4 regions of the Streptomyces sp. NPDC056987 genome follow, and region 2 is predicted to be linked to each of the others. Evidence: riboswitches for the same ligand, from Rfam matches in the RefSeq annotation. Region 2 holds a riboswitch; each other region holds the start of a gene.
What was found. Region 2 has a riboswitch for S-adenosylmethionine ahead of ACFTZC_RS10575 (aminotransferase class V-fold PLP-dependent enzyme). Riboswitches for the same ligand answer to the same signal wherever they lie in the genome.
Positions count from the first base shown of each region.

Region 1: it holds a riboswitch for S-adenosylmethionine, as region 2 does, so the genes downstream of both, ACFTZC_RS10195 (PotD/PotF family extracellular solute-binding protein) here and ACFTZC_RS10575 (aminotransferase class V-fold PLP-dependent enzyme) in region 2, are expected to answer to the same signal.
Region 3: it holds a riboswitch for S-adenosylmethionine, as region 2 does, so the genes downstream of both, ACFTZC_RS29460 (putative leader peptide) here and ACFTZC_RS10575 (aminotransferase class V-fold PLP-dependent enzyme) in region 2, are expected to answer to the same signal.
Region 4: it holds a riboswitch for S-adenosylmethionine, as region 2 does, so the genes downstream of both, thrC (threonine synthase) here and ACFTZC_RS10575 (aminotransferase class V-fold PLP-dependent enzyme) in region 2, are expected to answer to the same signal.

Region 1 covers NZ_JBHURV010000006.1:264,727-269,904, reverse strand. Annotated here, with positions in the region: gene ACFTZC_RS10205 (ABC transporter permease) at 1-343, opposite strand, end outside; gene ACFTZC_RS10200 (ABC transporter ATP-binding protein) at 340-1,599, opposite strand; gene ACFTZC_RS10195 (PotD/PotF family extracellular solute-binding protein) at 1,596-2,726, opposite strand; SAM riboswitch class IV at 2,904-3,025, opposite strand; gene ACFTZC_RS10190 (beta-galactosidase) at 3,251-5,178, shown strand, end outside.
Region 2 covers NZ_JBHURV010000007.1:39,579-44,756, reverse strand. Annotated here, with positions in the region: gene ACFTZC_RS10585 (cytochrome bc complex cytochrome b subunit) at 1-1,055, shown strand, start outside; gene trpD (anthranilate phosphoribosyltransferase) at 1,289-2,353, shown strand; SAM riboswitch class IV at 2,483-2,600, shown strand; gene ACFTZC_RS10575 (aminotransferase class V-fold PLP-dependent enzyme) at 2,822-4,243, shown strand; gene ACFTZC_RS10570 (Lrp/AsnC family transcriptional regulator) at 4,273-4,554, opposite strand; gene ACFTZC_RS10565 (hypothetical protein) at 4,770-5,021, shown strand; gene ACFTZC_RS10560 (NYN domain-containing protein) at 5,059-5,178, shown strand, end outside.
Region 3 covers NZ_JBHURV010000030.1:64,348-69,525, forward strand. Annotated here, with positions in the region: gene ACFTZC_RS29450 (LLM class flavin-dependent oxidoreductase) at 364-1,425, shown strand; gene ACFTZC_RS29455 (glutathione S-transferase C-terminal domain-containing protein) at 1,470-2,267, opposite strand; gene ACFTZC_RS29460 (putative leader peptide) at 2,380-2,445, opposite strand; SAM riboswitch class IV at 2,482-2,627, opposite strand; gene ACFTZC_RS29465 (putative leader peptide) at 3,146-3,262, shown strand; gene ACFTZC_RS29470 (LLM class flavin-dependent oxidoreductase) at 3,337-4,551, shown strand; gene ACFTZC_RS29475 (NtaA/DmoA family FMN-dependent monooxygenase) at 4,572-5,178, shown strand, end outside.
Region 4 covers NZ_JBHURV010000002.1:389,566-394,743, reverse strand. Annotated here, with positions in the region: gene ACFTZC_RS04085 (trehalose-6-phosphate synthase) at 1-586, opposite strand, end outside; gene ACFTZC_RS04080 (hypothetical protein) at 728-892, opposite strand; gene ACFTZC_RS04075 (glucosyl-3-phosphoglycerate synthase) at 931-1,887, opposite strand; SAM riboswitch class I at 2,113-2,240, shown strand; gene thrC (threonine synthase) at 2,258-3,550, shown strand; gene ACFTZC_RS04065 (MoaD/ThiS family protein) at 3,644-3,919, shown strand; gene ACFTZC_RS04060 (cold-shock protein) at 4,279-4,482, shown strand; gene groL (chaperonin GroEL) at 4,907-5,178, shown strand, end outside.

The sequences.
Region 1 (5,178 bases), on a different contig from region 2:
AGACGACCGCGACGAAGAGCAGGGTGCGCACCACTCCCTTGCGGGCGCGGGCCAGCGCGTACGCGGCGGGGAACCCGAGCAGCACGCACAGGACGGTGACCAGCAGCGAGGTGAGCAGGCTCTGCCACAGGGACTCGGAGAAGAACGCCTCGGTGAAGACCCTGTGGTACTGCGTGAACGAGTAGCCGTCGAGCGGATAGCCGTTGGCGTCCGACGGGTGGAAGCTGAGCGCGAGGACCCGCACGAGCGGGATCACGAACAGGGCCAGCAGGAAGACCACGACCGGCGTGACGGGCAGCAGCCCGCGCAGCCGGCGCGGCGCGCGGGCGGCGGGCGCGCTCATCCGGACGTCGCCTCCTTCGTGGCGACGTCCCGGGCGCCCGCTCCGGCCGCGCCGCCGACTGCGGGGGCTTCCCCGGCCTCGGCGACTCCCCCGCCGCCCTGACCGGGCCCGAGGAGGATGACATCGGCGGCCGACCAGCCGAAGGTGACCCGCGCGCCGACGGCCGGGGGCTCCTCGGCGGTTCTGGCGTTGACCGCGACGCCCTCGGCGACGACGATCTGCGCCTGCCACGCCTCGCCGGTGAACGCCCGGTAGCCGACGATCCCGGAGCCGCGGACGGCTCCGGTCGGGGCTCCGGCGTCCGTGTCGGCCGCGGCTCCGGCGTCCGCGCCGCCGTCGTTCTTGGCCGCCGCCTCGGCCTCCGTCTCGGCGGCCGTGACGGTGACGCGTTCCGGCCGTACGGCGAGCGTGACCGGGTCCCCGTCGGGCAGCGTGGCGAGGCCGGAATGCAGCCGTACCCCGCCGACGTGGAGCGTCCCGTCGCGGGCTCCGGTGCCCTCCAGGATGTTGGCCGCGCCGATGAACTCGGCGACGAAGCGGGTGGCGGGCGTCCGGTACACCTCGGTGGGCGTGCCGAGCTGTTCGACCCGGCCGCCGTTCATCACGGCGATCCGGTCGGAGAGCGACATCGCCTCTTCCTGGTCGTGCGTGACGAAGACCATGGTGATGCCGAGGCGCTGCTGGAGCTCCCGCAGCTCCACCCGCATCTCGCGGCGCAGTTTGGCGTCGAGGTTGGACAGCGGCTCGTCGAGCAGCAGCACGGCGGGCCGGGTGGCCAGCGCGCGGGCCACGGCGACCCGCTGCTGCTGGCCGCCGGAGAGCTGCCGCGGCCTGCGGTCCGCGTACGCCTCCAGGCCGACGAGGCGCAGCGCCTCGGCGACGCGTTCGTCCCGCTCGGCGCGCTCGGTGCGGCGCACCTTCAGGCCGTACGCCACGTTGCCTGCGACGGTCATGTGCGGGAAGAGCGCGTAGTTCTGGAAGACCAGGCCGAGCCCCCTGCGGTGCGTGGGAACGTCGGTGAGGTCCGTGCCGTCCAGGGTGATCCGGCCCGCGGTGGGCCGGACGAACCCCGCCAGGCTGTTGAGGAGAGTCGTCTTGCCGCAGCCGCTGGGGCCGAGGACGGAGAGGAACTCGCCGCGCCTGATGGAGAGCCGGCCGACGTCGAGGATGCGCTGCCCCTCGTACCCGGCGGCCAGGCCCTCGATCTCGATGTGCGCGGCGGTCCCGCCGCCGGCGTCGTCACGCTGCCCGGTCACTTGAAGATCTGATTCCACCGCTGCTGCCATTCATTCAGCTTGGGGGTCGCCGTCTTGTAGTCGACCCAGGTGAACGTCTTGTAGACGGCCTCGCCGTACTTGACCTTCGCCTTGAAGTCGGGGCTGTAGTCGATGGTGTCGTTGCCCGCGCCGTAGAAGGTCCCCTCGGCGAAGGGCTTCTGGTACTGGGCGGCGCTGAGGTAGTCGAGGAACTTGTAGGCGGCCTCGGTGTGCGCGCTGCCCTCGGGGACGTAGTACGAGGTCAGCGCGCCGACGGCGCCGGAGGCGGGGTAGCTGAAGCCGATCGGCTGCCCCTCCTTGGCCATGGCGAAGGCCCGGCCGTCCCAGAAGGGCACGATCCAGGCGTCGCCGTTCTGGAGGACGGTGGAGACGCTGCCCGCGTCCGCCGGGAACGCCGAGACGCAGTCCTTGAGCCCTTCGAGCTTCTTGAACGCCTTGTCGACATCGGCGGGGTCGGAGAGCTTGCCGCCGTCCTGGGAGACCAGCGCGGAGAAGAACTCCAGGCCCGCGTTGTAGGTGAGCGGGGGCAGGGCGACATGGCCGCAGTACTTCTTGTCGAAGATGTCGGTCCAGTCGCGGGGCGCCTGCTTGATCTTGTCGGTGCGGTACAGCAGCCCGTTGGAGCCGGTGGTCAGCGGCACGCCGTAGGAGGCGCCCTCGACCGTGGACTGCTGGGTGAGCACCGGGTCGAGCTGCTTCCAGTGGCTGAGGTCGCCCGTCTTCAGCGGCTGGAGGAGGCCACCGCCGACGGCCTGGTGCAGGGAGCCGGGGGTGAGGGCGACGACGTCGAACGGCGCGTTCTTCCCGCCCGCGGCACGGAGCTTGGTGAGCCAGGCGGAGTCGGCGCCGTAGACGAGGTTCACCTTGATGCCGGTGTCCTTCTCGAACGGGGCGACGAAGGACTTCTTGAACAGCTCGCCCCAGGGGCCCGCGAAGGCCGTGACGGTGATCTGCTCCCCCTTGGAGCCGGACCCTCCGTCGCCGGAGCCGCCGGAGGAGCCGCCGGTGTCGACCCCGCAGCCGGCGACGGCGGCGAGGACAGTGGCGGCCGAGGCGAGGACCAGCAGGGGGCGTCGCCCGCGTGGGCGTGGCAGGGCAGCTCTCATGAGGGCAGGACTCCTCGGTGCGGGGTGACGGCGAACGGCGCGCCGGCCCGTGGGTGATGGTTCGCCGGCCGCTCGTCGAGCGGGGGCCGCTGGGCGGGGCACCATGACGACGTGCCCTGAGGCATCACGTCCGCTGTCATCTCGTGCTCCCGTCACAGGTACTGGACCTGGGTGACAGGTCCGCGCTTGCTCCCGGCACATCGGTGTGCGCGTGGAGCCGTGTCATCACCCGGGGCACCCCACCGCAGAAGGAGGGTTGCCGCCCAGCAAGCCGGGGCTTGTCGCTGGGACTCGTGACGGCCAAAAACGTAACACTCTGTGGCTGGTTTCTGAAGATGAGGCGGATCACATGATGATCACACCTCGATCACAGGGTGGACGATTCAGGACAAAGCTGTATAAATATCTGCCCACGTGGCCGGGCGTCACCGCCACCCGGGCGCCACCGCGTCGGCACCGGCACCACCATCAGGCCATTCATTAATTAGGAATACTTCTTGACACGGTCCGGGAGCGTGCCGACGATGAAGCGATCTCCCGAGCCGTCGTCGACGCAGGAGCCGCCCGTCGTGTTGTCGCTGCGCACTCATGACCTGACCGCTCCGCTCCCCGGCCCGACGGGGCACCTGAGGATGGGCAGCCCGGACGGCGTCCCCGCTCCCCTGGTCCCCGACAGCCGCAGAATCCTGCGGGGCCGGGTCCCCTGGCTGCCCGTCATGGCGGAGTTCCACTTCAGCCGCTACCCCGCCGCCGAGTGGCGCGAGGAACTGCTGAAGATCCGCGCGGGCGGGGTCGACACCGTGGCCACCTACCTCTTCTGGAACCAGCACGAGGAGACCCGCGGCGCCTTCCGGTTCGACGGCGGTCTCGATGTGCGCCGCTTCGTCCTGCTCTGCGCCGGACTCGGGCTGTCCGTCGCCGTACGGGTCGGTCCCTGGTCGCACGGCGAGTGCCGGGGCGGCGGCTTCCCCGACTGGCTCGACGGCACCGGCTGCGCCCCGCGCACCGACGACCCGGCCTATCTGGCCCTCGTCGAGCGGTACTTCGCCCGGATCGGCCATGAGCTGCGCGGCCTCTCGTACGACGAGGGCGGCCCCGTCGTCGCCGTACAGATCGAGAACGAGCTGTACGACGCGCCCGGCCACCTCGCGACGCTCCGCCGCCTCGCGGCGGCCGCGGGCATCGCCGCCCCGCTGTGGACCGCCACCGGATGGGACGCCGCCGATCTGCCGCGCGACGTCCTGCTGCCGGTGTACGGCGGCTATCCGGAGGCCTTCTGGCTCCCGGCGCACGGCGGGTGGGCCCGGGAGATGCGCCGACACTACGTCTTCACCCCGGTCAGGGACGACCCGAACATCGGCGCCGATCTGCGCCCCGCGGTGCGGGCGGGCCACGGGGTGCCGGACGACGGCCGCTACCCGTACATCACCTGCGAACTCGGCGCGGGCATGGCCGTCGCGTACCACCGGCGGCCCCTGGTACGGACCGCGGACATCTCCGCGCTCGCGCTGGCGAAGCTGGGCAGCGGCTCGGTCTGGCAGGGGTACTACCTGTACCACGGCTGTTCGCAGCGGCTGGATCTCGCGCTGCCCAACCAGGAGTCGCACGCCACCGGTTACCCCAACGACCTGCCGGCCGTCAGCTACGACTTCCAGGCCCCGCTGGGTGAGTACGGGCAGGTGCGCCCCTCGTTCCACGCGCTGCGCGCGCAGCACCTGCTGATCCAGGACTCCGGGGCGCGGCTCGCGGACATGCCGCTGCGGCTGCCCGACGTGACACCGGCCGGCCTCGACGACCGGTCCACGCTCCGCTGGGCGGTGCGCTCCAGCGGTACGGAGGGCTTCCTCTTCGTCAACAACCACCAGCCCCACGAGCCCCTCCCCGACCACCGCGAGGTGCGCTTCCGGGTCGAACTCGACGGCTGCGCCCGGCAGTTGCCCGCCACGCCGGTGACCGTGCCCGGCGGCGCGCACTTCGTGTGGCCCCTCGGGTACGAGGCGGGGCCCGGCGTACGGCTCGACTGGGTGAGCGCGCAGCCGCTGACCCGGCTGGAGATCGACGGGGTGCCGACCGCGGTGTTCGCCGCCACGGCGGGGATCACCCCGCAGTTCCCGCTGCCCGCCGGGGCCGTGGTGTCGGGTCCCGCGCGGACCGCCGGGCGGGACGGCGCGGCGGTGGTCGTGGAGGTCACCGCACCGGGCACGGAGGCGGCGGTGACCGTGAGCGGGCCCGAGGGGCCGGTCCGGCTGCTCTTCCTCACCGAGGAGCAGGCGCGCCGCCTCCAGCGGGTCCGGATCTGGGGCGCGGAGCGGCTGGTGCTCTGCGACGACGCCGTCCTGGCCGACGGCGGCGAACTGCGCGTCCACACCGAGGCGGAGACCGTTTCCCTCTCCCTGGCGCCCGCGCCAGCCACCGCGATCCGCGCGCCCGGGGCCGGCCCGACGGGATCCTG
Region 2 (5,178 bases):
CGTACCTGTCGATGTTCCTGTTCGGCGGCGAGTTCCCCGGCGGCGACTTCGTGGCCCGGTTCTACTCGGTCCACATCCTGCTGCTGCCCGGCATCATGCTGGGCCTGGTCGTGGCCCACCTGATCCTGGTCTTCTACCACAAGCACACGCAGTTCGCGGGCCCCGGCAAGACGAACACCAACGTCGTCGGCATGCCGCTGCTGCCGGTCTACATGGCCAAGGCCGGAGGCTTCTTCTTCCTGGTCTTCGGGGTCATCGCGATCGTCTCGGCCATCGCCACGATCAACCCGATCTGGGCCCTCGGCCCGTACCGGCCCGACCAGGTCTCCACCGGCGCCCAGCCCGACTGGTACATGGGCTTCTCCGAAGGTCTCATCCGTGTGATGCCGGGCTGGGAGATCAACGCGTGGGGACACACGCTCGTCCTGGGTGTCTTCATCCCGCTGATCATCTTCCCGCTGGTGCTGGTCGCGATCGCGGTCTACCCGTTCGTCGAGTCCTGGGTCACCGGGGACAAGCGGGAGCACCACATCCTGGACCGCCCGCGCAACGCCCCGACGCGTACCGCGTTCGGTGTGGCCTGGCTGACCTGGTACTTCATCCTGCTGGTCGGCGGCGGGAACGACCTGTGGGCGACGCACTTCCATCTGTCGATCAACGCGATCACCTGGTTCGTCCGGATCGCCTTCTTCGTCGGACCGGTCATCGCCTTCATCGCCACCAAGCGGATCTGCATCGGTCTCCAGCGGCGCGACGCCGAGAAGGTGCTGCACGGCCGCGAGTCCGGTGTCATCAAGCGGCTGCCGCACGGTGAGTTCATCGAGGTCCACACCCCGCTGGACCAGGGTGACCTGCACAAGCTGACCGCGCACGAGCAGTACGAGCCCGCCGAGCTGGGCCCCGAGACCGACGAGAACGGGGTACGCCGCAAGGTGTCGCCCGTCGAGAAGCTCAGGGTCAAGCTGAGCAAGGGCTACTACGGCGAGAACAACCAGCTCCCCAAGCCCACCGCGGAGGAGTACAAGGAGATCACCAGCGGCCACGGCCACCACTGATCGCCCGGCCTGACACAGGTCGCCACCACCGAGGGCCCCGGCCCGGTCTCCCCAGGGAGCCGGCCGGGGCCCTCGGCGTGCCACCCGCGGTGTCCTACGCGCCCGCGCGTCCGCGTCCGCAGTACGGGCACTCTTCCACCAGGGCCCGGGTCCGCCGATAGGCTTGCGGCCGGGCCGTACGCCGTCACACCGTACGAGGCCCACGCAGCCGTCCCAGACACCCAGGAGCGAGCATGAGCGCTGTTACCCCTGTCGGAGGCGACACCGTGGCGGCCCGCACCTGGCCGGGCGTGCTGAACCCCCTGCTGCGCGGCGAGAACCTGACCACCGACGACACGGCGTGGGCCATGGACCGCATCATGGGCGGCGAGGCCACCGACGCGCAGATCGCCGGCTTCGCGGTCGCGCTGCGGGCGAAGGGCGAGACCGTCGAGGAGGTCTCGGGGCTGGTCCGCGCCATGTACACGCACGCCCACACCATCGAGGTGCCCGGCCGTACGGTCGACATCGTGGGCACCGGCGGCGATCTCGCCAAGACCGTCAACATCTCCACCATGTCCGCGATCGTCGTGGCGGGCACGGGCGCCAAGGTCGTCAAGCACGGCAACCGCGCCTCGTCCTCCGCGAGCGGTGCCTCGGACGTACTGGAGAAGCTCGGCGTCAATCTGGAGCTGACGCCGGAGCGGGTCGCCGAGGTCGCGGAGGAGGCTGGCATCACGTTCTGCTTCGCGGTCAAGTTCCACCCGGCGCTGCGGTACGCGGCCAAGGCGCGCAAGGAGCTGGGCGCGCAGACCACCTTCAACATCCTCGGCCCGCTCACCAACCCGGCCCGGGTCAGAGCCCAGGCGGTGGGCGTGGCGGATGTCCGGATGGCGCCCATCGTCGCGGGGGTCCTCGCCGAGCGGGGCAACTCGTCGCTGGTCTTCCGCGGTGACGACGGGCTCGACGAGCTGACCACCACCGCGACCTCCCGGGTGTGGACCGTGCGGGACGGCAAGGTGACCGAGCAGCCCTTCGACCCGCGCGACGTCGGCCTGGACCTGGTCCCGGTGGAGGCGCTGCGCGGCGCGGACGCCTCGTACAACGCCGATGTCGCGCGCCGGCTGCTGGCGGGCGAGACCGGTCCCGTACGGGACGCGGTGCTGCTCAACTCGGCGGCGGCGCTGGTGGCGCTGGACCTGACGGGCGAGCCGCTGGAGAGCCAGCTCGCGGCGGGGATCGCGCGCGCCGCGGAGGCGATCGACTCGGGCGCGGCGCGGGACGCGCTGGCCCGCTGGGTGGCGGCCAGCAACGCCTGACCGGGCGCCGGGGAGGGGCCGGGACGCGGAGCGCGCGTCCCGGCCCCCCTTTCTGACCCTGAGCGTGCCCGTCCCGTATCGCGGACAGCACTTGGGGGGTCCGTGCCGCCGTGCGATACTTTCGGCCAAGGTCATGAGTGACAGCGATTAAGGCCCCGGCTCGCTGTCCGGCAACCCTCCGTCCGTGGCGGGGTGCCCCGGGTGAAGACCAGGCCGTGGGCAGCGAGGTCCGCGGCAAGCGCGGACCCCTTCTCACCTTTGGGGTCCTGGTCCTCAAGGGAGCAGTCTCGTGAGCAAGCGAATGCGTTAGGGCTCTTACGCCCCTTCTTCAACACGCCTCCGTACGGTCTCCTCCGTGCGTCGAGGCAACATCCGCATCTGGCGCCACCTCTGTCATGCCGTCATGCTGTGACGGCGCCGTGTGGGTCCTTGAAGCTGTTCCGACTCTTCTCGCCGGGAGACAACGCCATGTCCGCACGCCCCAACGCCTCCTTCTCCGCTGCCACCACCTCCACCACCGCCTCCGCCGGGTCCGAGGACCCCGCCTGTGGAGCACCGCTTCCGGTGCTCGGCCGCGATGTGACCGTCCCGCTCGTCACCGGCGGCGAGGTCACGTACGCGGCCCTCGACTACGCCGCCAGCGCCCCGGCCCTCCAGCGGGTGTGGGACGACGTCGCCGCCTACGCCCCGTACTACGGAAGCGTCCACCGCGGCGCCGGCTACCTCTCGCAGCTCTCCACCGACCTCTTCGAGAACAGCCGCCGCACCGTCGCGGAGTTCCTCGGCTGCCGCGCCGACGACCAGGTGGTCTTCACCCGCTCGACCACCGACTCCCTCAACCTGCTGGCGGCCGCGCTGCCGGCCGGCTGCCAGGTCTTCGTCTTCGAGACCGAGCACCACGCCTCCCTGCTGCCCTGGCGTGACGCCCGGGTCACCTACCTCAACGCCCCGCGCACCCCGGCGGAGGCCGTCGCGACCCTGGAGCGGGCGCTGGCCGAGCGCGACCCGGGCGCCCCGGCGCTGGTCTGCGTGACGGGCGCGTCCAATGTGACCGGTGAGCTGTGGCCCGTACGGGAGCTGACCGCCGCCGCGCACGCCCACGGCGCCCGGATCGTCCTCGACGCCGCGCAGCTCGTCCCGCACCAGGCCGTGGACATCGCGGAGCTGGGCGTCGACTGGGTCGCCTTCTCCGGCCACAAGCTGTACGCGCCGTTCGGCTCCGGGGTCCTCGCGGGCCGCGCCGACTGGCTCCAGGACGCCGAGCCGTATCTCGCGGGCGGCGGCGCCAGCCGCAAGGTGGCGCGCCGCGCCGACGGCGGGGTGGACGTCGACTGGCACGCCACGGCCGCCCGCCACGAGGCCGGCTCGCCCAATGTCATCGGCGTCTACGCGATCGCCTCCGCCTGCCAGGCGCTCACCGAGGCGGGGTTCGACGCGCTGGCCGAGCGGGAGCAGCGGCTGGTCGCCGAGGTGCGCGCGGGACTGGCGACGGTGCCCGAGGTCCAGGTGCTCTCGCTCTTCGGCGACGACGCGCCGCGGGTCGGCGTCCTGTCGTTCGTGGTGGAGGGGTGGAACAGCTCGCACTTCGCCGCCGCGCTCTCCGCCGAGTACGGCATCGGCGTACGGGACGGTCTGTTCTGCGCGCACCCGCTGGTCAGGACGCTGCTGGGCAGCGACCCGCAGGACCCGGGGGAGTGCGGCGCCCCGGAGGCCGAGCCGGGCGAGCGCTCGCTCAACGCGATCCGGGTCAGCTTCGGCGCGGGGACGCCGGACGAGCACGTGGAGCGCTTCGTGCGCGCGGTACGGGAGCTGGTGAGCGACGGCGCGCGGTGGAACTACCGTACGGAGGAAGGCCGTTGCGTCCCGGACCGGGACGGCGCCGCCGCGTAGCCCCGTACGAAGCCTGCTTGAGAGGCGGTCTACGCGTCGAGTCCGATCGCGAAGGCCGCCTCCAGGTCGTGCTGGGAGTACGTACGGAACGCGACGTGCGTGTCCGTGGCCTCGACGCCGGCGATCTTGCTGATCCGGCCGGGGATCACATCCGCCAGGTCGTCGTGTTTGGCGACCCGGACCATGGCGATCAGGTCGTACTGCCCGGTCACCGAGAAGACCTCGCTGACGCTGTCCAGGGCGGAGATCGCCTCGGCGATCTCGGGGATACGGTCCACGCTGGTCTTGATGAGCACGATCGCGGTGATCACGGTTGGCGTTCTCCCTCGGTGGCCGCCGGCTGGGCCCCTCACTCTATCGGTACGCCCGTACCGCACCCAGGCGAGGAGAATGCCCGCTTCGAAGCCCGCGGCGGCGGGGGAGAGCCATGAGGCCGTAGGGTTGCCGGGTGCCGTCCGCGGTTCGACGCCGCATCGCGGGGCACCGCTTAGGGACGATGGAAAAGAAGAGCAAGGGGACGCCAACGATGGCAGCACTTCCGACGGTTCCGCAGCCCACGGCCTCCACCCGGTGGCGCTGTACCTTGTGCGGCAATCTGACCAGGTTCGATGTGACGCGCTCGTCCAAGGTCGTCGAGTACGTCCATCTGGACCTGGCCGGGGAGCCGACGGTCGAGGAGCGTGAGGTGGTCAGTGAGACCATCGAGTCGGTGCGCTGCCGCTGGTGCAACGCCGTGGATCAGATCGAGCTGGTGGACAGGCCGGGTGCCGGTTCCTGAGGGAGCCGCCCGTAAGGGGTGGATGGGGTGACGGATCGTGGAGCAGCCCGCGAGCGGTGCTGAGCCGGCCGGTGCGGCCGGCGGTGACGCCGCGGAGGCGCTCGACCGCCCGCTCCCCGACGGCGTACGACGCAGGGTCGTCGCGCTCGTCTCGGAC
Region 3 (5,178 bases), on a different contig from region 2:
GGGCCTCGTTCCCGTGGGGCGAGGCCAAGGGGGCGCGTTGACATTCCGAACGATCGCGCGGAGACTCCCTCACATGTATGAGGTCCCGCTGCTCACCCGCGAGCGCTGTGTCGACCTCGTCCGCGTGTCCAGCGCGCGGTGTTGACCCTCCGGTCCACCTCGCGCCACGCCACCTCACCCTCCGACGTCCGGGGCCGGCACGGCCGTGGAGCGGTGACCGGTTCGCGTTGCTGAGCGCCGCGCGCCGCGTACACCCCGGCCGACGAGGCCGCCACCGCCCCGCCCCTCCTCCGGCGTCCCGAGTCCCTCACCGGGCCGTGCCCGCAGCTCCGCGGTGCCGGCCGAGCAGAGATCGGAGTCATCATGAGCCCGGAATTCCTCTGGTACATCCCCAACACCGTCGAACCGGGCCACCGCGGCGACGACAGGGCGACCGGCTGGGGTTCCGTCGAGTACTCCTCCGACCTGGCCAGGACGGCGGAGGCGCACGGATGGGGCGGCGCGCTCCTGGGCACCGGGTGGGGGCGGCCGGACACCTTCACCCTGGCCACCGCGCTCGCCGCCAGGACCGAGACCTTCAAACCCCTGATCGCGGTCCGCCCCGGATACTGGCAGCCGGCCCACTTCGCCGCCGCGGCGGCCACACTCGACCAGCTCAGCCGCGGCCGGGTGCTGGTCAACATCGTCAGCGGGGTCGACCAGCCCGCCGCCTACGGTGACCCGCACAGTGACCCCGCGGGGCGGTACGCCCGCACCCGGGAGTTCCTCCATCTCGTACGGCGCCTGTGGACCGAGGAGGACGTGACGTTCGACGGTGCGTACTTCCGGGTCGGCCGGTCCACGGTCGCGCCCCGTCCGTACGCCACCGGCACCCGGGCCCATCCCACGCTCTACTTCGGCGGCGCCTCCGAGGCCGCCGAACGGGTGTCGGCGGCGGAGGCGGACGTGCAGCTCTTCTGGGGCGAACCACTCGACGGCGTCGCCGAACGCATCGCGAGGCTGAAGGCGTTGAGCGAGGAGGTGGGCCGCAGGCACCGGCCTCTCCAGTTCGGCCTGCGGATCACCACGGTGGTGCGCGACACCACGGAGGAGGCCTGGCGGGCCGCCGAGGAGAAGGTCGCGCGGACGGCCCGGAGCGCGGGGGAGACCGCCTGGACGGAGAACGGCAGGACCGCCGCGGGACAGCAGAGGCTTCTCGACCTCGCGGCACGGGGCGAGGTCCTCGACACCTGCCTGTACACCGCCCCCGGCACCGTCGGCGGCAAAGGAGCGGCGACCACCTGGCTGGTCGGCTCCGCCGCAGACGTGGCCACGGCGCTGGACAACTACCGCGCCCTGGGCGTCACCCACTTCGTCCTCTCCGACACCCCGTACCAGCAGGAGACCGCCCGGGTCGGCGACCAACTGCTGCCCAGGCTGCGCTGACCGCCGTGGACGGCACGACGGCCGGCGCGGCGCCGCGCCCGCCCTCACGCCGCGTCGGACACCGCCCCGGTCCTGTCCCGGAAGGCGGGATGAGCGCCGAGGCGGCGTACGTACGCCCCGAGCCGGGGGTACGAGCAGAGGGTGCCGGCCGGGCCGAGGTGGACGAGCGCCACCCACAGGTCCACGTCCGCGGCCGTGAGCGTGTCGCCCAACGCGTGGGTGCCCGAGGCGAGCCGACGGTCCAGCAGGCCGAGTGCCGCCGACCGTTCCGAGGGCGGTCCGGCCGGGGTGACGTCCCGGTCCAGCAGGTCGCGCAGCGCGTCGATCTCCGGGACGAGGGCCGGCGGGTTGAGAGCGCGGTGACGGGCTCCGTCGTCGCCGGGGAGCAGGCCCCCGAGGTCGCGGAGAATGGCCGGGGTCTCGTTGCTGACGATGCGTCCGCTCCAGCGGTCGCGCAGCGCGGGCACGGTCAGCGGCCCGTCGTAGTGGTGCACCGTGGCCTCGTACGCGCCGCGCAACGAGGCGAAGGCCTCGGGCGTCCCGGCGGGACGGGTCAGGAGCGTGGTGGCGACCGACCCGCCGAGGCCGAGCAGGTCGAGGGTGATCGAGACACGCAGCGAGCGGGGACACCCCGCGGAGAGGTAGAGATCGTAGCGGTGCGGTGCCGGGTAGAAGCCCCCGGCCAGGCCGACGCCGATCCGGCTGTGGAAACGGTACGGCCGGGGGGAGGCCGCGGCCACCCCGGGGCGAAGGGCCGGCGCGGGAAGTGCCGACGCGGAAGGAGCCGGGGGACGACCGCCGGACACGGCCGTGCCGGGGCTGCGCAAAGTTGTCTCGGGCATGACTCTCCCTTTGGGGAACGAGGAGGCCACCGCCGCCTGGTGGGCACCGGCGGCCGGATGCGGAGCGACTGCGCTTCTCGCACCGGTCCGGATCGCACGGACCGGCGGCGGATCAGTAAGCGCTGGAGACACGCAACAGGTCGATGTGCAGGCGCCTCGTCAAGCCGTTCCTCGGCATTGCCACCCGTCTCACCTCCGGGGCCCGCGAGACGCGGGACCGCGCTTGCCCCGCCGCGTCGGCGGAACCCGGTCGTCACCCGGAGCACCCCGTCGCGGTGGAAGGGTTGCCTGTCGGCGGGCCGGGGCCGATGACCACACGAGCGGGCGGAACCCGCGCCGTGGGCGCTGACAATCGTGACCGTCCACATCAGTCTCGGTGCCCTCGGTGACGGCGTCAAGGAAGCCGGGTGCGCGGTCTCACCTGATGGTCACCCGCGTTGACATTCTTTTCGGGAGGTGCCTACCGTGCGGCGCACAACGGGAGCCCCCAGGGCCGGAGAAGCGGTGGTGACAGCGATGTACGGAGCTGACAGGACGGCCGCACACCGGCACCCGCGCCGTGTCCCGCTCCGCGCGGACCGCTCCGTCGGCCTGTCGGGCGTCAACAGCGCGCTGTGTCCGGCCCGTTGTCCCGCCCTCCGCCACTGTCCCGCCCTCTGCCACGACTGACGGTTCTCCCCGTCCCCGACGACCACCGCTGCCGCGGACCGGGACGGAGAAGAAGCCGGACAGCGGAATGAAAGCCACAGCCGCGTTGTTGCGCCTGCTGACCGGTGAGCGGCGCACCGAGGAGTGAGCGGCGCGCCCCAGGACAGCCGCGAGCGTGAGGCCGGCCGGGCCTCCGGGGCCGCCGGGCCGGAAAGGTGGAGGTGAGGCACATGCGTCCCGTGTCCCGTCACCGCGCCGTGGACCCGGCCCCGCCCCGCCGTCTGCACCTGTACTCCCGGACGCACATCGACCTGCTCCGCGTGGCCGGCGCGCTCTGTCGCCCCTGACCTGTTGCCCTCGCAGCCGCACCCCTCGTACGGGGACCGGCTCCCCGTACGGCTGATCAGGAAGGCGTCTCCCGATGTCCTCGTCACCCTCGCCGCTGCACCTCGCCGTCGCCCTCGACGGCGCCGGCTGGCACCCGGCCGCCTGGCGCGAGCCGGTCTCCCGCCCCCGCGAACTGCTGGACCCCGCCTACTGGACCGACCTCGTCACCGAGGCCGAGCACGGCCTGCTCGACTTCGTGACCATCGAGGACGCCCTCGGCCTCCAGTCCTCGTCCCTCACCGAACCCGACGGCCGCACCGACCAGGTACGCGGCCGTCTGGACGCTGTCCTCATCGCCGCGCGGGTCGCCCCGCTGACCCGCCACATCGGTGTGGTGCCGACGGTCGTGGCCACCCACACCGAGCCGTTCCACATCTCCAAGGCGATCGCCACCCTCGACTACGTGAGCACCGGCCGCGCCGGCCTGCGCGTACAGATCTCGGCACGCCGGAACGAGGCCGCGCACTTCGGACGCCGTACGGTCCCGCCGCTCCACGGCGAGGAGTACGCCACGCCTGCCGGGCACGAAGCCCTGTCCGACGCCTTCGACGAGGCCGCCGACCACGTCGAGGTCGTGCGCCGGCTCTGGGACAGCTGGGAGGACGACGCGGAGATCCGGGACGCCGCCACCGGCCGCTTCATCGACCGCGACAAACTCCACTACATCGACTTCGAGGGCAGGCACTTCGCCGTCAAGGGCCCCTCGATCACCCCCCGCCCGCCCCAGGGTCAGCCGATCGTCAGCGCCCTCGCCCACGCCACCATCCCCTACCGGCTGGTGGCCCGGGCCACCGACATCGGCTACGTCACCCCGTACGACGCCGCTCAGGCCCGCGCCGTCGTCGAGGAGATCCGCGCCGAGCAGTCGGCGGCGGGCCGCGCCGGCGAACCCCTGCACGTCTTCGGCGACCTGCTGGTCTTCCTCGACGACGATCCCGCCGAGGCCGTGGCCCGCCGGGAGCGCCTGGACGCCCTCGCGGGACAGCCGTACACCGGCGACGCCCCGGTCTTCACCGGAACCCCCGCCGGGCTCGCCGATCTGCTCCAGGAACTGCAGTCGTCGGGGCTGTCCGGCTTCCGGCTGCGTCCCGCCGTCGCCGGGCACGACCTCCCGGCGATCACCCGGGGCCTGGTCCCCGAACTCCAGCGCCGGGGCGCCTTCCGCCGCGCGTACGAGGCCGGCACCCTGCGCGGGCTGCTCGGCCTCTCCCGCCCCGCCAACCGCTACGCCGCCGCCCCGGCCGTCTGAGCCCGAAGGAGCCTCCTACCGTGAGCCAACCGCTCAAGCAGATCCACCTCGCGGCCCACTTCCCCGGCGTCAACAACACCACCGTGTGGAGCGCCCCCGAGGCCGACAGCCATATCGAGTTCAGCTCCTTCGCGCACTTCGCGCGGACCGCCGAACGCGCCAAGTTCGACTTCCTGTTCCTCGCCGAGGGGCTTCGGCTGCGTGAACAGGGCGGAAAAATATACGACTTGGACGTCGTCGGCCGACCCGACACCTTCACCGTCCTCGCCGCGCTGGCCGCCGTCACCGAACACCTCGGCCTGACCGGCACCATCAACTCCACCTTCAACGAGCCCTACGAGGTGGCCCGCCAGTTCGCCAGCCTCGACCACCTCTCGGGCGGCCGGGCCGCCTGGAACGTGGTCACCTCCTGGGACGCGTTCACCGGAGAGAACTTCCGGCGCGGCGGCTTCCTCCCGCAGGAGGAGCGCTACGCGCGCGCCAAGGAGTTCCTGGCCACCGCGAACGAACTCTTCGACTCCTGGCACGGGGACGAGATCGTCGCCGACCGGGAGACCGGCACGTTCCTGCGGGACGCACGCGCCGGAGCCTTCGTGCACCGGGGCCGGCACTTCGACATCCAGGGGC
Region 4 (5,178 bases), on a different contig from region 2:
ACTCCGGCGGCGCCCACGGCGTGTGCGAGAAGTGCCCGATCCTGAGGTCGGGGCGGAGCGCCCGGAGCATCCCCGGGACCAGCGCCAGGTGGTAGTCCTGCACGAGGACCGCCGCGCCCTCGGCCGCCTCCCGCGCCAGCGCCTCGGCGAAGGCGCGGTTGTACGTCTCGTACGCCGCCCACCGCTCCCGGAACTCCGGGCCGAAGGACGGCTCCAGGGGGGTCTGGTAGAGCATGTGGTGGACGAACCAGAGCGTGGAGTTGGCGACGTCGTTGTACGCGGCGGCGTACACCTCGGGCTCGATGCCCAGCATCCGTACCCGCTGCCCGCCCGTGTCCGCCGGGTCGAGGCGGCCCTCCGTACGCCGTACGGCCTCCCGGTCGCCCTCGCCGAGCGCCGCGCACACCCAGAGGGCGTCGTCGTCCGAGCCGATGGCCGACAGCCCCGACACCAGCCCGCCGCCGCCGCGCCGGGCCTCCAGCGTCCCGTTGTCGCGCCGCGTGTACGAGACGGGGCCCCGGTTGGAGGCCACGAGGACACGGGCGGGCGCGGGGGTGCCGGAAGCTTCTGACGGCTCGGTAACCATGTCGCGAAACCTAGCCCGTCCCGGAAACGCTCAAACGTACGGCTCGTGTGACGTCCCCGGCCCCGGGAGCCTCCCCCCGTCCGGAGGCCGCCCGGAGGCCCGCTCGGAGTGCCCCCCCCCGGAGGCCGGCCCGGCGGGCTCTCAGTCGCGCCTCCCGCGCGCGGCGGCCAGCGCGACCACCCCCGCGCCCGTCAGCGCGAACGCCATCCCGCCCAGCAGCCACAGCCGCTCGGCCGTGGTGCCGACCTGAGCCAGCACCACCCAGGTCAGTTCCGAAGCCCCTGAAAACGTGTGATTCAGTCTCATGAGGGGGCAATGTAGACAAATGGTGCGATGATCTGATGTTACGCCGCGCGTCCGGCCGTGTACTCCGCGATCTCCCGCATCGGCGGGCGCTCCTCCGTGTCCACCGCGTGTGTCCGCGGTACGAAGCCGTCCTCGCCCCGCTCGAACTGCGTCAGCAGCGGCCGTACGAGATGGCCCCGCTGGAGCCGCAGCTGCGCCGTACGGTAGATCGCCGCGGCCATCCGCCCCAGCGCCCGGTCGTCCTGGTGGCGGTGGAGCCGTACCCCCACGTCCACCTGGGCCAGCGCGTCGAGCCCCACCGTGTGCAGCGCGTCCACCAGCAGGCCCAGCTCCACGCCGTACCCCACCGGGAACGGCAGCCGCTCCAGCAGCGAGCGGCGCGCCGCGTACTCCCCGCCCAGCGGCTGGACGAAGCCCGCCAGCCGGGGCCAGTGCAGGTTGAGCAGCGGGCGCGCCACCAGCTCGGTCACCCGCCCGCCCTGGCCGGACTCCGGCGCCGGCCCCTGGCGCAGCGGGCGGTCGTACATCGCCTTCACGAACTGCACCTCGGGCTCGGTGAGCAGCGGGCCCACGATCCCCGAGACGAAGTCCGGCGAGAACTCCCGCAGATCGGCGTCGACGAAGCACACGATGTCACCGCGCGTCACCAGCAGCGACCGCCACAGCACCTCGCCCTTCCCGGGCAGCGCGGGCAGCCGCGGCAGGATCGTGTCCCGGTGGACGACCCGCGCGCCCGCCGCCGCGGCGACCTCGGCCGTACGGTCGGCGGAGCCGGAGTCGATCACCACCAGCTCGTCGACCAGCCGGACCCGCTCCATCAGCTCGCGCCGGATGACGGCGACTATCGCGCCGACCGTCTCCTGCTCGTCGAGCGCCGGCAGGACCACGCTCACCGTGGCGCCGCGCGCCGCCTTCGCCGCCAGGAGCCGGTCGGGCGTACGGTCCCCCGCCGACCAGGAACGCCTGGTCAGCCAGTGCTCCACCTCTTCCAGCACGTTCGGTACTCCCTGCGCGCGTTCTCTGTCAGGTACGTGATGTCTCATGGCTCGTACGTCGGCACGCACACCGGCATACACGCCGCAACGTGATCCATCTCGCGGTGCGGACGACTATCTCAACCCTCCGCCCCTTCGGTTACAGTCTTGAACAACGCGAATGACCACGGCATGCCGGGGTCAGCACGTGAACAAACGCACCGGACCAAGGCTCCGGCGCCATAGCGCTCATCCAGAGGGACTGAGGGAACGGCCCGTTGAAGTCCCGGCAACCCTCCCGCCGACCATGAGGTCACGGTGGGGAAGGTGCCAATTCCGTCTCGTGGCGAAGTACGTCGCGAGGAAGATGAGGAGAAAGGGCCTCGCCATCATGGCTGTGCAGACCGTCCGGAGCGGTACCGACGCGACCGTCGACCTCGGACCCGCCGCCGCGCTCTCGTGCCGCGAATGCGGAGAGCGTTTCGACCTCGGCCCCATTTTCGCCTGTGCGAGCTGTTTCGGGCCGCTCGAAGTCGCGTACGACCTGCCGAGCGGGGACCCCGAAGAGCTGAAGAAGCGCATCGCCGAGGGCCCGGACAACATCTGGCGGTACGCGCCGCTGCTGCCCGTCCCCGCGGACGTCGCCTCGAAGCCCAACATCAACCCCGGCTTCACGAAGCTGGTCAAGGCCGACAACCTCGCCCGTGAGCTGGGGATCACCGGCTCGCTCCACATCAAGGACGACTCCGGCAACCCGACGCACTCCTTCAAGGACCGCGTCGTCGCCATCGCCGTCGAGGCCGCGCGCGCCTTCGGCTTCACCACCCTCTCCTGCTCCTCCACCGGCAACCTCGCGGGCGCCGTCGGCGCCGCGGCGGCCCGCGCCGGTTTCCGCTCCTGCGTCTTCATCCCGCACGACCTGGAGCAGGGCAAGGTCGTCATGGCCGCGGTGTACGGCGGCGACCTGGTCGGCATCAAGGGCAACTACGACGACGTCAACCGCTTCTGTTCCGAGCTCATCGGGGACCCGCTGGGCGAGGGCTGGGGCTTCGTCAACGTCAACCTGCGGCCGTACTACGGAGAGGGCTCCAAGACCCTCGCGTACGAGATCTGCGAGCAGCTCGGCTGGCGGCTGCCGGACCAGATCGTCATCCCGATCGCCTCCGGATCGCAGCTCACGAAGATCGACAAGGGACTCCAGGAGCTGATCAGGCTGGGGCTCGTCGAGGACCGCCCCTACAAGATCTTCGGCGCCCAGGCCGAGGGCTGCTCGCCGGTCTCCACCGCCTTCAAGGCCGGGCACGACGTCGTACGGCCGCAGAAGCCGGACACCATCGCCAAGTCCCTGGCGATCGGCAACCCGGCGGACGGCCCGTACGTCCTGGACATCGCCCGGCGCACCGGCGGCGCGGTGGAGGACGTGAACGACGGGCAGATCGTCGACGCGATCAAGCTGCTGGCGCGCACCGAGGGCATCTTCGCCGAGACCGCGGGCGGCGTGACCGTCGGCGTGACGAAGAAGCTCATCGAGGCCGGCGTCCTCGACCCGGCCCTCACCACGGTCGTCCTCAACACCGGTGACGGGCTCAAGACGCTGGACGCCGTGGCGCCGACCACGGGTCCGACGGCGACGATCCGCCCGAGCCTCGACGCGTTCCGCGAAGCCGGTCTTGCCGCGAGCTGATCACGCCGCCAAGCTGACCCCGCTGACGAACCGGGTGATCCTCCGTCAGGCCGATCACCCACTCCGACTCCGACTTCGCAGAAAGGTCCCATCATGAGCGTCAAGGTCCGTATCCCCACCATCCTCCGCACCTACACCGCCGGCCAGGCCGAAGTCCCCGCGGAGGGGGCGAACCTCTCCGAGGTCATCCAGTCCCTGGAGACGAGCCACCCGGGCATCGCCGCGCGCGTCCTGGACGACGACGGCAAGCTGCGCCGCTTCGTGAACGTGTACGTGAACGACGACGACGTCCGCTTCGAGCAGGGCCTGGAGACCGCCACCCCGGCGGGCGCGGGCATCTCCATCATCCCGGCGGTCGCCGGAGGCTGACGCCGCCGCGCTCCGTAAGGGAAACGGTCCTCTCCGCGACAGAAGCGGAGGGGACCGTTCTACATGGTTGAGCACGGTAGAGTAAGGGAACGCCCCGCCGTCGCCCGCTCCCAACGCGAGCGAGAACGCGACAACATGAGGGCAAAGTCCTGGCGCCGTATGTGGTGTACGTACCCTTTGCCCGGCCCGACTTGCCCCGGAACGCAGTGGATTCAGCACTATGCGTGTTCGGCCATGCCCAGATTTCTCGTCCGATTGACCTGTTGCAGAGGGCAGTTGGGCAGATACATTCAGCCGCGGTCGACGCGTTCCGGCGCGAAGTGTGGCCCCGTCCAAGGGCCAGTAATAGGGGAGTTGGCATGGCTCAGGGCACCGTCAAGTGGTTCAACGCGGAGAAGGGCTACGGCTTCATCGCGGTCGACGGTGGTGCGGATGTATTCGTCCACTACAGCGCGATCCAGATGGACGGTTACCGCACCCTTGAAGAAGGTCAGCGAGTGGAGTTCGAGATCTCGCAGGGCCAGAAGGGTCCGCAGGCGGACATGGTCAAGCTCGCCGTCTGATCCCGGCGCGATCGGCCACCGACGCACTCACGTACGCGGTCAGTACGCACTCTGCACCCACTCACGCATGAGGGGCCCGCATCCCGCACCGGGATACGGGCCCCTCACGCGTGTCCCCTCGGCTCCGGGGGCGAAGTCCTCAGGCGCTTGCGCCCACCCGCCGACCGGCCGCCACCCCTCGACGACCCCTGTAGGCGCTTGCACTCTCATGGGTCGAGTGCTAATTATTGGCGTTAGCACTCTGCGAGTGAGAGTGACAACTTAAGGACCGGGTCGGTGAGGCCCGAAGAGTCGTTGGGGCAAGGAACCAGCGGCTCTCAGGCCGTCCGTCGCGGGCGCCAGCGCGGTCCGGAGCAATCCTTCCCCAAGCTCTCAACTGCGTTCGAGCAGGGGAGACCCCATCCGTCCGGGAGGACCACTTCACATGGCCAAGATCATCGCGTTCGACGAGGAGGCACGGCGCGGTCTCGAGCGCGGGATGAACCAGCTCGCCGACGCCGTCAAGGTCACCCTTGGTCCCAAGGGCCGCAACGTCGTCCTCGAGAAGAAGTGGGGCGCCCCCACGATCACCAACGATGGTGTTTCCATCGCCAAGGAGATCGAGCTCGAGGACCCGTACGAGAAGATCGGCGCCGAGCTGGTCAAGGAAGTCGCCAAGAAGACGGACGACGTCGCCGGTGACGGTACGACCACCGC